DNA from 2 places in the Paenibacillus sp. P36 genome. Region 1 is predicted to be linked to the other one. Evidence: predicted binding sites of a transcription regulator. Region 1 holds the regulator's gene; the other holds the start of a gene.
What was found. The regulator LexA, encoded in region 1, represses DNA repair genes until DNA is damaged. The targets are predictions, from matches to a motif close to CGAACATATGTTCG.
Positions count from the first base shown of each region.

Region 1 (6,521 bases):
AAGCGTTTGAATTTACGGGATCCCGAAATATTCGTACGTTCACCGACCATGATGGGGCGGTTCTCAGGTTCGATAAATAAGGTTTCAATTCCCGAAACAGCGGGTAAATGGGTTCCATATTCCGTTCTAGGTTTGTACTCGCTAAGCGTTTCTGCCATAGCACGAATGTGCTCAGGAGTTGTTCCACAGCATCCACCGGCAATATTCAGCCAGCCCTGCTCAGCAAAACCGGCCATTTTCTTGGCCAAGGATTCCGGCGATTCATGATAGTGACCATTCTCATCCGGCAATCCAGCGTTCGGATAACAGCTGATGGCGGTCTCCGCAATCCCCGCAAGCGTTCGGATGTGATCCCGCATGAACTCAGGGCCCGTAGCACAGTTCAATCCCATAGAAATAGGTTTCAAATGTTCAAGTGAGATGTAAAAGGATTCGATATTCTGCCCGGCCAGCGTTGTTCCCATCGGTTCAATCGTTCCCGAAATCATAATCGGAAGCTCGAAGCCCAGCTTTTCAAAAGCTCTGCGAATCCCAATACTCCCTGCTTTCACGTTCAGTGTATCTTGTGACGTTTCCAGAAGAATCGCATCGACCCCTGCTTCACATAAAGCTAAAGCTTGTTCGTAGTAACTATCTTCCAATTGGTCGAACGTAACGCCACCTGTTACTGATAAGGTTTTGGTTGTTGGCCCCATAGCCCCTACGACATATCGCGGCCATTCCGGCGTTGAATATTTGTTCGCTGCCTCGATTGCCAACTTGGCTGCAGCGAGATTCAATTCGCGGTGACGGTCTTGCAGATCATACTCGGCAAGTACTACACTTGTCGTTCCGAACGTGTTCGTTTCTATCATATCCGCGCCTGCGGCGAAATAAGCTTCATGAATCTTACGAATCACATCCGGGCGAGTTACGCATAGAATTTCATTACAGCCGTCTAAATCATCGCCGCCGAAATCTTCAGCTGTTAAATTCTCTTGCTGAATCATGGTACCCATGGCGCCATCGAGGATCATGATCTTTTTCTTTAGCTGTTCTTGAATCGGTGGTTTAGACATGAAATGACTCCCTTTCAACTTATCCTGAAGCGATAAATAATAAATAATCGACAAATTATGTTAAGATTTAGTGTAACAGAATACGGCTTCTATGAAAAGATTTTGAATTATCATAAAAACCTATAGGATTTATCGGGTAAACTTATGATCATGCATCGACAGGGCACACCATTTCCACTATAATACAAGTATATTTACTAAGAAAGAGGGATGCTGCATGGCACAAATTAGAATTCGCAATACGAATGAACGAATCGAAGGCGAAGAGCAAGTCAAAGCCTTCTTGGATAGCCAAGAAGTTGTATATGAACATTGGGATGCGAACAAGCTTCCTGAAGCACTGCGCGAGAAATTCGTACTGAATGATGAAGAGAAAGCTCAAATCATCAGAGCGTATGAGCCGGAAATCCGTGATTTAGCGGCTAGACGCGGTTACGAAATCTGGGATGTTATCTCCCTTTCCGATGCTACACCGAATATCGAAGAACTGCTTAAGAAATTTGAGCAAGTTCATACACACACAGAAGATGAGATTCGCGCTATCGTTTCCGGTAAAGGGATCTTCATCATTAAATCCGAAGAACTCGGTTATTTCGATGTTGAACTTGAGCCAGGGGATGTCATCTCGGTTCCTGAGAACACAAACCACTTCTTCACACTGATGGATAATCGTCAAATCGTTGCCGTACGTCTATTCATTGAAAAAGATGGATGGGTCGCTTATAACGTGGAAGATCCAGCTTTCATCAAAGCCTAATACTTTTTCTTAGAAGAAAGCCCAACAGCGCAGGACACCTTGTCCAAACCACTGTTGGGCTTTTCGTTATGCTGTATTAAGCATTAGCGATAATCGGTAAAACTTCCTCTAAGCGCGATACCTCATTCGCAGGAACAATCTCATCTCCACTTTGTAGCCCATGATGATTAATCCAAATATTGCGCATACCTACACGTCCGGAACCGAGAATATCCGTCGTCAGTTTATCACCGATCATGATACCTTCATCCGCATGAATCCCTAGAAGTTCCAGCGCATGGTGGAAAATAGAAACATCCGGTTTACCCACTCCAAATTCCCCGGAAATGACAATATGATCGAAATAGGACGTAATGGCTGGCACGCCAGCTAATTTTTCTTTTTGAAGATCAGGTGATCCGTTTGTTAGGAGGAGCAACTTGTACTTACCCTTCAATGCGTCCAGCACACGGAAAGTTTCTTCATAAACATAGGGACGATTGCGGCGTTCAGCAGGAAAAAGCTCGCCCAGCTTGTACCCCAGCTCTGCATCTTCTACGCCTAACGCGCGAAGCCCGCGAGTCCACGCTTCAGTGCGATAACCTGGTGCTAATGCTTCCAACTTGCGAAAATTCTCATTTTCACCTTGTGTGAAATTAGCCCAAAGCCCTTCAAATGGATTAATTCCAATCATTTTGGTGAATGGAAAAGGTTCATAGGATTCGTATAAAGCACGGGCTTCTTTACGAACAGCGGCTTCCAATTCTTCCGGATTCACTGCCGCGTGTTTCGCTGCTTCCACGCAAGTTGCTTCAAAAGCTTCCTGTACACTGCGGTCATCCCACAAGAGCGTATCATCTAAATCAAAAAGTACAGCCTTCAACGTCATCATTCATTTCCCCTTTGAATGTTGTTTCTATGTGAAAAAGCAACTACTCTTCGTCCGTAAACTTGATGGAATCAAGTTGAACTTTAAGATTGCCTCGGAAAGCCTCAATATATTTTTTTCTCAATTCATTTCGTTCATCGATTTCCGCATCCGATAAGCCAACGGTTTTCGCTTTACGAGCAAGCTCATTAATGCGTTCGATGGTTTTTTCCATACTGTCACTCATAGTGATCCTCCAGTTCAAAAATTCAATATGACTATTACTTTGCCATCCCTCTAGTGGAATGTCAAGAAAACAACAAAAAGAGACATAGGAATAATTCCTAGCCTCTATTCGTCTATTTCCATTCCATAGGAAAGTACTGATTAAGGGAGCAATAAAACCTGTCCTTCTTTCAAGGAGCTCGTAGTTAAATGATTTTTCGTCTTAATCTCATCTATATAGGAACGAATGTTCTCTCTATCTTTCTTATGAGCAGTCGCAATGCCCCAGAGCGTGTCCCCCTCTTGAATGACAACTTGCTCCTGGACAACTTTCTTAGTTTCAGCGTTATTTAATACACTGCTCGTCGGTGAAGACGCCGCCGCATATGCTTGTACCATGGCACCGAATGAGAACACAGTCCCCAGAATTAATGCAATAAAAAGAAATCGAATGATTGTTTTCGTATTACGTGATTTGGTTGCAATCCCTTTGGACGCGGCAGTTGATCTATGAGGTGTGCGTGAATTGGTCGTGTGTGAGTAGGCCATATACATGAATAATCATCCCCCAAACATTTGTTCTGTTTTTAGAATAACACGAACACATGTTTGAGTCAACGATTTATTCGAACTTATGTTTGTACGAACTCGGGTTCTATGTTATACTTTGGGTAATGATTCCCAGTATTGGAGTGATAACTATTGAGTAAGATTTCGCAGCGTCAACAAGCTATTTTAGAATACATTAAGAACGAAGTGAAAGATAAGGGTTACCCGCCTTCCGTACGCGAAATCGGCGAGGCTGTCGGACTAGCCTCCAGTTCAACCGTACACGGTCATTTGGAGCGTCTTGAGAAGAAAGGTTTGATTCGTCGTGATCCAACCAAACCTCGCGCTATCGAGATTCTTGGCTTAGACGGTGCCGAAACTCATTTCGCTGTTTCCGTTGCACGTGTTCCGCTCGTAGGTAAAGTTACCGCCGGGGTACCGATTACGGCGACAGAGAACATCGAAGACTACTTCCCTCTTCCAGTCAGCATGGTCGGAGATAACAATGTGTTTATGCTTAGCGTCATGGGAGACAGTATGATCGAAGCCGGCATACATAACGGTGATTATGTCATCGTCAAGCAGCAGCAAACAGCGAACAACGGTGACATCGTTGTCGCGATGACGGAAGACGATGAAGCGACGGTCAAGCGTTTTTACAAAGAGAAGGATCATATCCGCCTTCAACCGGAAAACTCTGCTTTGAAACCCATTCTACTGAAGAATGTTACGATTCTAGGCCGAGTCATCGGATTATTCCGCGATATGTAAGACTAAGAAGGACCGTCAGGTGAATCAGCCTGACGGTCCTTTTTAGGTGCGAGCGAATCCAGCTAAGGGTCTACGAAACAGGATAAGGGAACTGTAATACTCTATTTGGAGAAATATAGCCATTTTAATCTCGTAGAGGAACTACAGGTCTTTATTTGACGTCCAACAATCATTCTACCAGTGAAATCAACAAAATAGCGAACTTCAGTTCCCCTCACTAGTGGATAATGTGCTTTTTCTCGCAAATAAGGGACTATAGTTCCTCCTATAAAGACAGAAAACCGAAGGACAATTCGTCCCTCGGTTTTCTTACTAATCAAAATGCTAACGCCCAATTCCCCTGACGGAAAATAGGTTCCAAACTGCCATCCTGAAGCACACCGCCAATCTCAAGATCAGCCGTCCCGATCATGAAATCCACGTGGATCAGACTTGTGTTCCCGCCTCTTACTTTCAGCTCCTCGTTGGATAAAGAAGCCCCATCCTTCATATTGATTGGATAGCAGCTACCCAAAGCAAGATGGCAAGAGGCATTTTCATCAATGCCTGTATTGTAAAAAATCCGTTTTAGATTGGATATCGGCGAATCATAGGGAACAAGCGCGACTTCGCCTAAATAACGAGCGCCTTCGTCCATCTCCAATAACCTGGTCAAATGCTCATGGCCGACCTCTGCCTTATAATCTACGACCTTCCCGTCTTCGAACCTGAACGAAAACTTGTCAACCAATGCGCCATTCACATTCAGCGGCATGGTACTTGTTACCGTCCCATTAACGCCTGTCCGTTTGGGCATCGTAAATACTTCTTCCGTCGGCATATTCGCAACAAAGCGAATCCCTCTTGCGTTCGCTTTATCCCCGCCAAGCCAAATGTGGCCATCTGGCAGCTCTACGCGCAAATCAGTCCCTGCAGCCCGATATTGCAGCGCTGCATATTGCTTATCGTTTAGTACCTTGCGAACGCGTTTCAACTGCTCAATATGTGCACGCCATGCGCTAACCGGATCAATTTCATACACTCGATTAAAACGGAAAATAGCATCCCACATCGCATCCAACCGCTCTTCTTCAGGAAGATCCGCATACACTTTGGATGCCCAAGCAGCAGTTGGAGCTTTAATCAAGCACCAGCTGAACGTGCTCGTTCTTACATATTTTTGATACTTAGAACGTGCTGTTGCCATCGCCTTTGAAGCTCTGGAAATCATGCCAGGGTCAATACCGGCGTACAAATCTGGATCTGGCACCTTAATATTCAGAAGTGCGCCGCCATTTTCAACAAAACGCTCCAACATATCCGTGTACCACACTGGGTAGTAGTCGAGTGCATCATCATGAGCCGTCTCTAAGCGCGCACGCGTCAGGAAATCATCCTGCCAATTCACCTGCACATAGTTCGCACCAGCCTCATAAGCTTTCTTAACAATTAGGCGCGTCAAGTCCACGCATTCCATCGGTGACTCGATCATTAGGTCTTGACCTTTGGTCAAATTAACGCCAATTTTTACCACTAGTTCCGCATATTTCTCTAAGTTGACTAAAAAATTATCCATGAGTACCTGCTCCTTCGCATGAAAAAGCCCATCAGTTCAGGATTTACCTGAATCATGACGGGCTATCTTATCTAATTTTCAAACATTGCTGATGATCCTAGTATAGGGACAGATATTGATCTCTTTCCCATTGGTGAACCTGGGTGCGGTACATATCCCATTCAATTTCTTTGAGCTCATAGAAATGTGCTAAAGCATGTTCGCCAAGCGTATCACAGATCACATCATCGCGCAGCAGCTCGTCCAAAGCTTGTTTCAAGTTGAGTGGCAAGCTTGGGATGCCTTGGCTTTCTCTCTCTTCTTCCGTCATCACATAAATGTTGCGATCCGTTGGAGGAGGCAGCTGCATTTTGTTTTTGATGCCGTCCAGACCAGCTGCAAGCATAACAGCAAGCGCCAAGTATGGGTTCGCCGCTGGATCCGGATTACGAACTTCAACGCGCGTGCTTAAGCCGCGGGAAGCCGGGATACGAATCATCGGACTGCGGTTGCTCGCAGACCATGCAACGTAACAAGGTGCTTCGTAGCCAGGCACGAGACGTTTATAGGAGTTAACAGTCGGATTCGTAATGGCTGCAAAGGAACGGGCATGGCGAAGTACACCTGCCATATAATGTCTTGCAACATTACTTAAACCTAACTTGTCGGACTCATCGTAAAATGCGTTGGTTTCACCTTTGAATAAAGATTGGTGACAGTGCATACCAGAACCGTTCATGCCGAATAATGGCTTAGGCATAAAGGAAGCATGCAGACCAT
Region 1 covers NZ_AP038372.1:3,524,924-3,531,444, reverse strand. Annotated here, with positions in the region: gene metH (methionine synthase) at 1-1,058, opposite strand, end outside; gene ACKTT9_RS15700 (1,2-dihydroxy-3-keto-5-methylthiopentene dioxygenase) at 1,276-1,815, shown strand; gene ACKTT9_RS15695 (HAD family hydrolase) at 1,892-2,683, opposite strand; gene ACKTT9_RS15690 (DUF896 domain-containing protein) at 2,727-2,909, opposite strand; gene ACKTT9_RS15685 (LysM peptidoglycan-binding domain-containing protein) at 3,050-3,442, opposite strand; gene lexA (transcriptional repressor LexA) at 3,590-4,207, shown strand; gene ACKTT9_RS15675 (aminopeptidase) at 4,524-5,762, opposite strand; gene glnA (type I glutamate--ammonia ligase) at 5,860-6,521, opposite strand, start outside.

Region 2 (6,521 bases), 1.5 Mb from region 1:
CTCAACCATCTCTTCAATACGTGCTGGATGAATACGTCCATCGGCAACAAGTTTCTCTAGGGATGTACGAGCAATTTCGCGACGAATTGGATCAAATCCAGATAAAATAACTGCTTCTGGCGTGTCATCAATAATAAGGTCAATACCCGTTAATGTTTCCAGTGCACGGATATTACGTCCCTCACGACCGATAATCCGGCCTTTCATTTCTTCATTTGGCAATGAAACAACTGAAACTGTCGTTTCAGCAACATGATCTGCGGCACAACGTTGAATGGCGAGCGTGATGATCTCACGGGCTTTCTTATCGCCGTCTTCTTTGGCCTGTTGTTCGATTTCTTTAATAAGCTGTGCGGTCTCGTGTCGTACTTCCTGCTCCACATTGGTAAGAATAATGCTTTTCGCTTCTTCCATTGTAAGTCCTGAGATACGCTCTAACTCCGAAACCTGGCTTTTATAAAGCTGATCAATTTGATTTTGGGTATCCTCGATCCGCTTCTCTTTGTTGGCAACTTGCTCTTCTTTACGCTCGAGAGATTCTAATTTTTTATCCAGCGATTCCTCTTTTTGCAACAATCGTCTTTCTTGTCGTTGAATTTCATTCCGACGCTCACGAATGTCTTTTTCAGCTTCGGACCTAAGTTTATGCACTTCGTCCTTTGCTTCCAGAACCGTTTCTTTTTTCAGTGCTTCTGCTTCTTTCTTAGCAGCTTCTCTAATCTGCTCAGCGGCTGTTTCAGCACTGGAAATTTTCGCTTCTGCAAGAGATTTACGGATAAAATAACCAATCCCTAAGCATGCAGCTCCAACAATGAGAATGATCGCGATCCAGATGACAGTCATCTTGTTCACCTCCTCGTTGGTTTCTCCAAGGTGTTAGCCTGGGATTCCGTTCGGTTTTTTAATCCGATTTTTAATTGTTTAACTAGTCATACATACCCTAAAGTAAAAAGAGTATGGCTTTTAAATGAATGCGCACTGTGCGTAAGAGGCACTATAGTGCTAATAATCCATAATCAACAGAGTAAAAATTGGCGGTTTTTACATCTGTCCCCTCAAAATCAATGAAATAAGTATGATTTTGAATACATTATGAAAATATACACTGTTATTTTATCTTTTGTCGAAGAAGCTTGTCAAGCGATAGTCCATGAGAAGATCATCATGCCCAACTGCGTCCCCTTTTATTCATTCATATTGTTAAGTAATTTCAGTTATTATTTTACAACATTAATCATCGAAGGAATCATCATGGATTTCGAAATCATCTTCACTCGGCTCGCTGCTCAATTGCCCAAGTACCTTCGTCACAACGGCACCCGTGTACCCTCTGCGCATTAGAAAAGCTGCCGTCTTTCTCTTCTTATCAAAAACCTCGCCAGAGGTTTGCTTCCATTTCGTTTGAGCAAGTTTCATGGCTCCAGCTATTTCATCTTCTTGATTGATGTTCTCCATTGCATGTTTAACCAACTCTTTATCGATGCCTTTTTGTTGCAGCTCTTGACGAACGAGGTTACGGCCTTTCTTTTGAGAAATAATCCGGCTGTCCGTCCACATTTTAGCAAACTCTTCATCATTCAGATAATTTTGCGAAGCTAACTTCTCAATCACCCATTCGATAATAGGTGGTTCATAACCTGATTCTTTGAGCTTGCGTTTCAACTCGCTCGATGAGTGCGGTCTCCGGCCAATCGCTCGCAAAGCTTTCATGTACGAATTATTCCGTTCTTCATCTTGAATAATTCTCTCAATATCTTGGAGATCTACGCTCTCTCCTTTGACTAGTCGATGCTTAATCAAAATGTCTTCGTGAACGGAAAACGCATACTCTTCATTCAAAAATATGTTATAGCGGTGCTTCCCCCGCTTCTGTTTCTCCACTAATGTGATGATAGACATCTGCTGATCTTCCTGCTCCAAGCTTTCTAGCCCCTTTCATGCACGAAAGCACCCTAACCTAAGGTTTAAGGTGCTTTCACGGTATGATATATAATCGAATCTTACTCGAAAGCCGCTTCTAACTCATCGTCTTCCTCGTCCACATTTGGTCCGACAGCAACAATCAAATTGCTGTTTTCACGGATTTTTTGCTCGATCGTTTCGGCAATTGCTTTGTTATCTTTCAAGAATTGCTTAGCATTTTCACGACCTTGGCCTAAACGTTCGCCCTCATAGGAATACCAAGCTCCGCTTTTATTCACGATATCCATCTCAGTTGCGATATCAATGATACTGCCTTCACGTGAGATTCCTTCACCGTACATAATATCTACTTCCGCTTGTTTGAACGGAGGAGCTACTTTATTCTTAACGACCTTAATCCTCGTGCGGTTACCGACCATATCGTTACCTTGCTTGATGGTTTCTATGCGACGAACATCCAGTCGAACGGAGGAGTAGAACTTCAGTGCACGGCCACCAGGCGTTGTCTCCGGGTTTCCAAACATAACGCCGACCTTCTCACGCAACTGGTTAATGAAAATCGCAATAACCTTGGATTTGTTAATTGCACCAGATAGCTTACGAAGTGCTTGAGACATCAGACGTGCTTGCAGACCCACGTGAGAGTCTCCCATTTCGCCTTCGATCTCTGCTTTAGGTACTAGTGCCGCTACAGAGTCGATAACGATAATATCTACCGCGCCGCTTCTTACAAGCGCTTCTGCGATCTCTAGAGCTTGCTCACCGGTATCAGGTTGAGAGAGCAACAGCTCATCTATGTTAATGCCGAGCTTACTTGCATAAGAAGGATCCAACGCGTGCTCTGCATCGATAAATGCAGCTTGTCCGCCAACCTTCTGGACTTCAGCGATCGCATGTAAAGCTACTGTTGTTTTACCTGAGGATTCAGGTCCGTATACTTCAATAATTCTTCCGCGTGGGAATCCACCTATTCCTAGTGCAATATCAAGGGCTAACGCTCCGCTTGAAATCGTCTCAACTTGCATATGCGTTGATTCTCCAAGCTTCATGATGGAGCCTTTACCGAACTGTTTCTCAATTTGTCGTAATGCATTATCAAGTGCTGCGCGACGGTCTGTCAAAACACTCACTTCCTTCTATCATTATAGGTATATGATAACTTGTTTCGGGGTGTTTGCCAAGTACTTTTTCGAACATACATTCGTTTTTTTTCGCGAACAAACAAAAAACCGCAACAAAGTTATCGCTTTGTTACGGTTCTTCCGTTAACACTTCTTTGATTATATGCGAACTCTAGCTATCTTTCAACTGTTTCCAAAGGTGGTAGAGCGCGCTCTTCGCGGATCTATGCTTAATCGATTCCCGGTTGCCGGAAAGCTGCAGCGTAATGACTTGTGTCTCCGCGTTCTTCTGCGCAAATCCAATATATACAAGTCCGACAGGCTTGCCTTCAGACGAGCCAGGACCGGCTACACCGGTTACGGAAATGCCAAAGTCACTTCCCGTTGTCGTGAGCAAACTCTCTGCTAAGATAACCGCTGTTTCGCTGCTGACAGCACCCGGCGCACCCTCGCCTTCCAACACCTCCATAGGAACACCGAGAAGCTTATGTTTTAGCGCATTGGAATAACAGATAATCCCCCCCAGGAAAGAGCTCGAGCTCCCGGGTATTGAAGTTATTAAATCACTGAGCAAACCGCCTGTGCAGCTCTCAGCAACTGCAAGCGACAGCTTGCGTTCATCCAGCATTTTCAAAACCATCGTTTCAATCGGTACGTCTTGATCCGCGTAAATGTGCTGGCCTAAACGGCTTCTAATCTCTTGTTCTGTCGCAAACAGTTTGCGTTCGCCCTCTTCCGCCGTTTGCGCGCGGGTCGTCAGACGAATCGTCACTTCGCCTTCTTTGGCATATGGAGCGATGGTTGGGTCCGATTGTGCTTGAATCAAATCAATTAATTGATGCTCTAAATTAGACTCACCGATGCCGGCAAATTTGAGCATTTTGGAATAAAGCGGAACTTCATCATGCATAACCGCACGCAGCCAAGGAATCGCATAGTTGGTAAACATGGGTTTCATTTCTTTAGGCGGTCCAGGTAGAAGAATGAAATGAGTTCCTTCAAACGTGAAGGCAACACCTACGGCCAGTCCTGTTTCGTTATGTAATGGATCACTGCCCTCAAGCATTAACGCTTGGCGCCTGTTGCTTTCTACCATATGTATCCCGCGTGATTGAAACATCTGGGTGATTGCATTCATCGATGGCTCATGAATGATTAACTGACGGCCTACGTAAGCCGCTAGGACATCTTTTGTGAGGTCATCCTGCGTAGGACCCAAACCACCTGTGCAGATGACCACATCGGCTCTGGAGGCGGCTAATGTGAGGCTTTCCAGCAATCTCTGCTCATTATCGCCCACTACGGTCTGGAAATATATGTCCACACCAATTGCGGCGCACTCCCTGGAAAGAAATTGAGCGTTCGTATTAACAATTTGGCCAAGCAAGAGCTCTGTTCCAACGGCAACGATTTCTGCTTTCATCCCAGCATCCTCCTAGAATAGAAAAAAACCAATAGGAAGCCCTATTGTGTCTTTTCTGAAAAGTCTATGACATGTTTATTTTTCACAAAATACTCGATACCTGAGTAGACCGTAATGATGGCCGCTGCCCAACTTGCTATGACATCAAAAGGGAAATCCACAAACGTAAACGGAAAATTATTGATAAGTAGCGCTATGATGGCTGTAATCTGAGCTGCAGTCTTTGCTTTTCCCCACTTACTAGCCGCCATCACTGTGCCTTCCAGCAGAGCAATTTGACGAAGACCTGTTACAGCCCATTCTCTACTGATAATGACAATGACGATCCAAGCATCTACTTTACCCATTTCCACTAGTGAAACGAGCACAGCCGTAACAAGCAGCTTATCCGCCAAGGGATCAAGCAGCTTGCCTAAATTGGTTACTAAATTGCGTTTTCTGGCAATATAACCATCTAAACTATCTGTGCTCGCTGCAATAATGAAAATAGTAGCAGCAATAATTTGATTATACGTAATGCTAAATTCCTCAATCCGTATATGAGGGAATTTTACCTTAATCAACAAAAAAAACATGATGATCGGTACTAGTAAAATCCTCGCCACGGTGATGCGGTTGGCCAGGTTCATGCAATTACCTCCCCAGATAAGTCAAACTCATAAGAGTGGGTAATACGAACTTTGGCAAGTTCACCGATTGTCAGTTTACCATTCGAAACGAATACTTCCCCATCGATCTCGGGAGCATCAAATTGAGAACGTCCAATATACACATCGCTTCTGCCATCGTACCGCTCAATCAGTACATCAATTTCTTGACCGATACGGCGTCCGCCGCGGATATTCGAAATTTCTCTTTGGATTTCCATGATTGCATTCGCACGATACTCTTTCACATCATCAGGCACTTGATTCGGCAAACGTGCCGCCGGCGTATCATCTTCTTTGGAATAGGCAAAAACACCAAGGCGGTCGAACTGTACATCACGAACAAATTGTTTCAAGTTCTCGAAATCTTCTTCCGTTTCTCCCGGGAACCCTACAATAAGAGAAGTCCGAAGTGCAACATCCGGGATCGATTCGCGAATTTTGCGAACCAGTTCACGGGTATCCTTTTGACGGCCAGGTCTACGCATACGTTTAAGAATGGAATCTTCGCTGTGTTGAAGCGGCATATCGATGTATTTACACACTTTCGGGTTTGTCGCCATCACTTCAATTAATTCATCACTAAAGAAACCAGGATATGCATAGTGCAGACGTACCCACTCAATGCCTTCTACCTCGCTCACTTTATTCAGAAGAGTAGGCAGCATAAAGCTATCATACAAATCTGTCCCGTAGTTCGTAGAATCCTGTGCAATTAAGCTAATTTCTTTCACGCCTTGGGAAGCCAAGTTAGCTACTTCCGCAACAATGGACTCCATGCTTCTGCTCTTGAAGTTTCCGCGCATGATCGGGATACTACAGAATGTGCACGCATTATCGCAGCCTTCGGCGATTTTTACATACGCTGTATATCTAGGCGTTGTAACAAGCCTCGGCAGGTCCGCATCATAGTTAAATACCGGATTCCCAACAAGAATCGGTCTTTTCCCGCGCAGAGCCTCATCAACGATATCATTGATTTTGTCAAAATCTCCCGTTCCCACGATTCCGTCAATCTCCGGCATTTCATCGAGCAGCTGCTTTTTGTAACGCTGGGTTAAGCAACCTGAAACGATAAGCGCCTTAAGATTCGCTGTTTCTTTGAGTTCTGCCATATCCAAAATTGTATTTACGGATTCTTCTTTCGCTGCATCAATGAACCCGCAAGTGTTCACGATAATGACAGTGGCATCTTCCTTGTTATCTACAAGCTGAAAACCACGCCCATGTATTAATCCAGCCATAATCTCGGAATCGACCATATTCTTCTCGCATCCGAGGGTTACTACTTTAACCTTTTCTGTCATGAAAGAAACAACCTCCAATAGTCCTAAAAACGCTCCCTACAAGTATAATACAAGCCCTATAGGGTGTCAAAATGTAAAAACCCCCTCGCAGCAGGGGGCT
Region 2 covers NZ_AP038372.1:5,002,447-5,008,967, forward strand. Annotated here, with positions in the region: gene rny (ribonuclease Y) at 1-843, opposite strand, end outside; gene ACKTT9_RS22445 (regulatory protein RecX) at 1,231-1,920, opposite strand; gene recA (recombinase RecA) at 2,001-3,044, opposite strand; gene ACKTT9_RS22455 (competence/damage-inducible protein A) at 3,217-4,467, opposite strand; gene pgsA (CDP-diacylglycerol--glycerol-3-phosphate 3-phosphatidyltransferase) at 4,509-5,096, opposite strand; gene rimO (30S ribosomal protein S12 methylthiotransferase RimO) at 5,093-6,421, opposite strand.
Region 2: recA (recombinase RecA) is a predicted target of LexA. The motif match lies at 3,114-3,127, and genes of this name have one in related genera.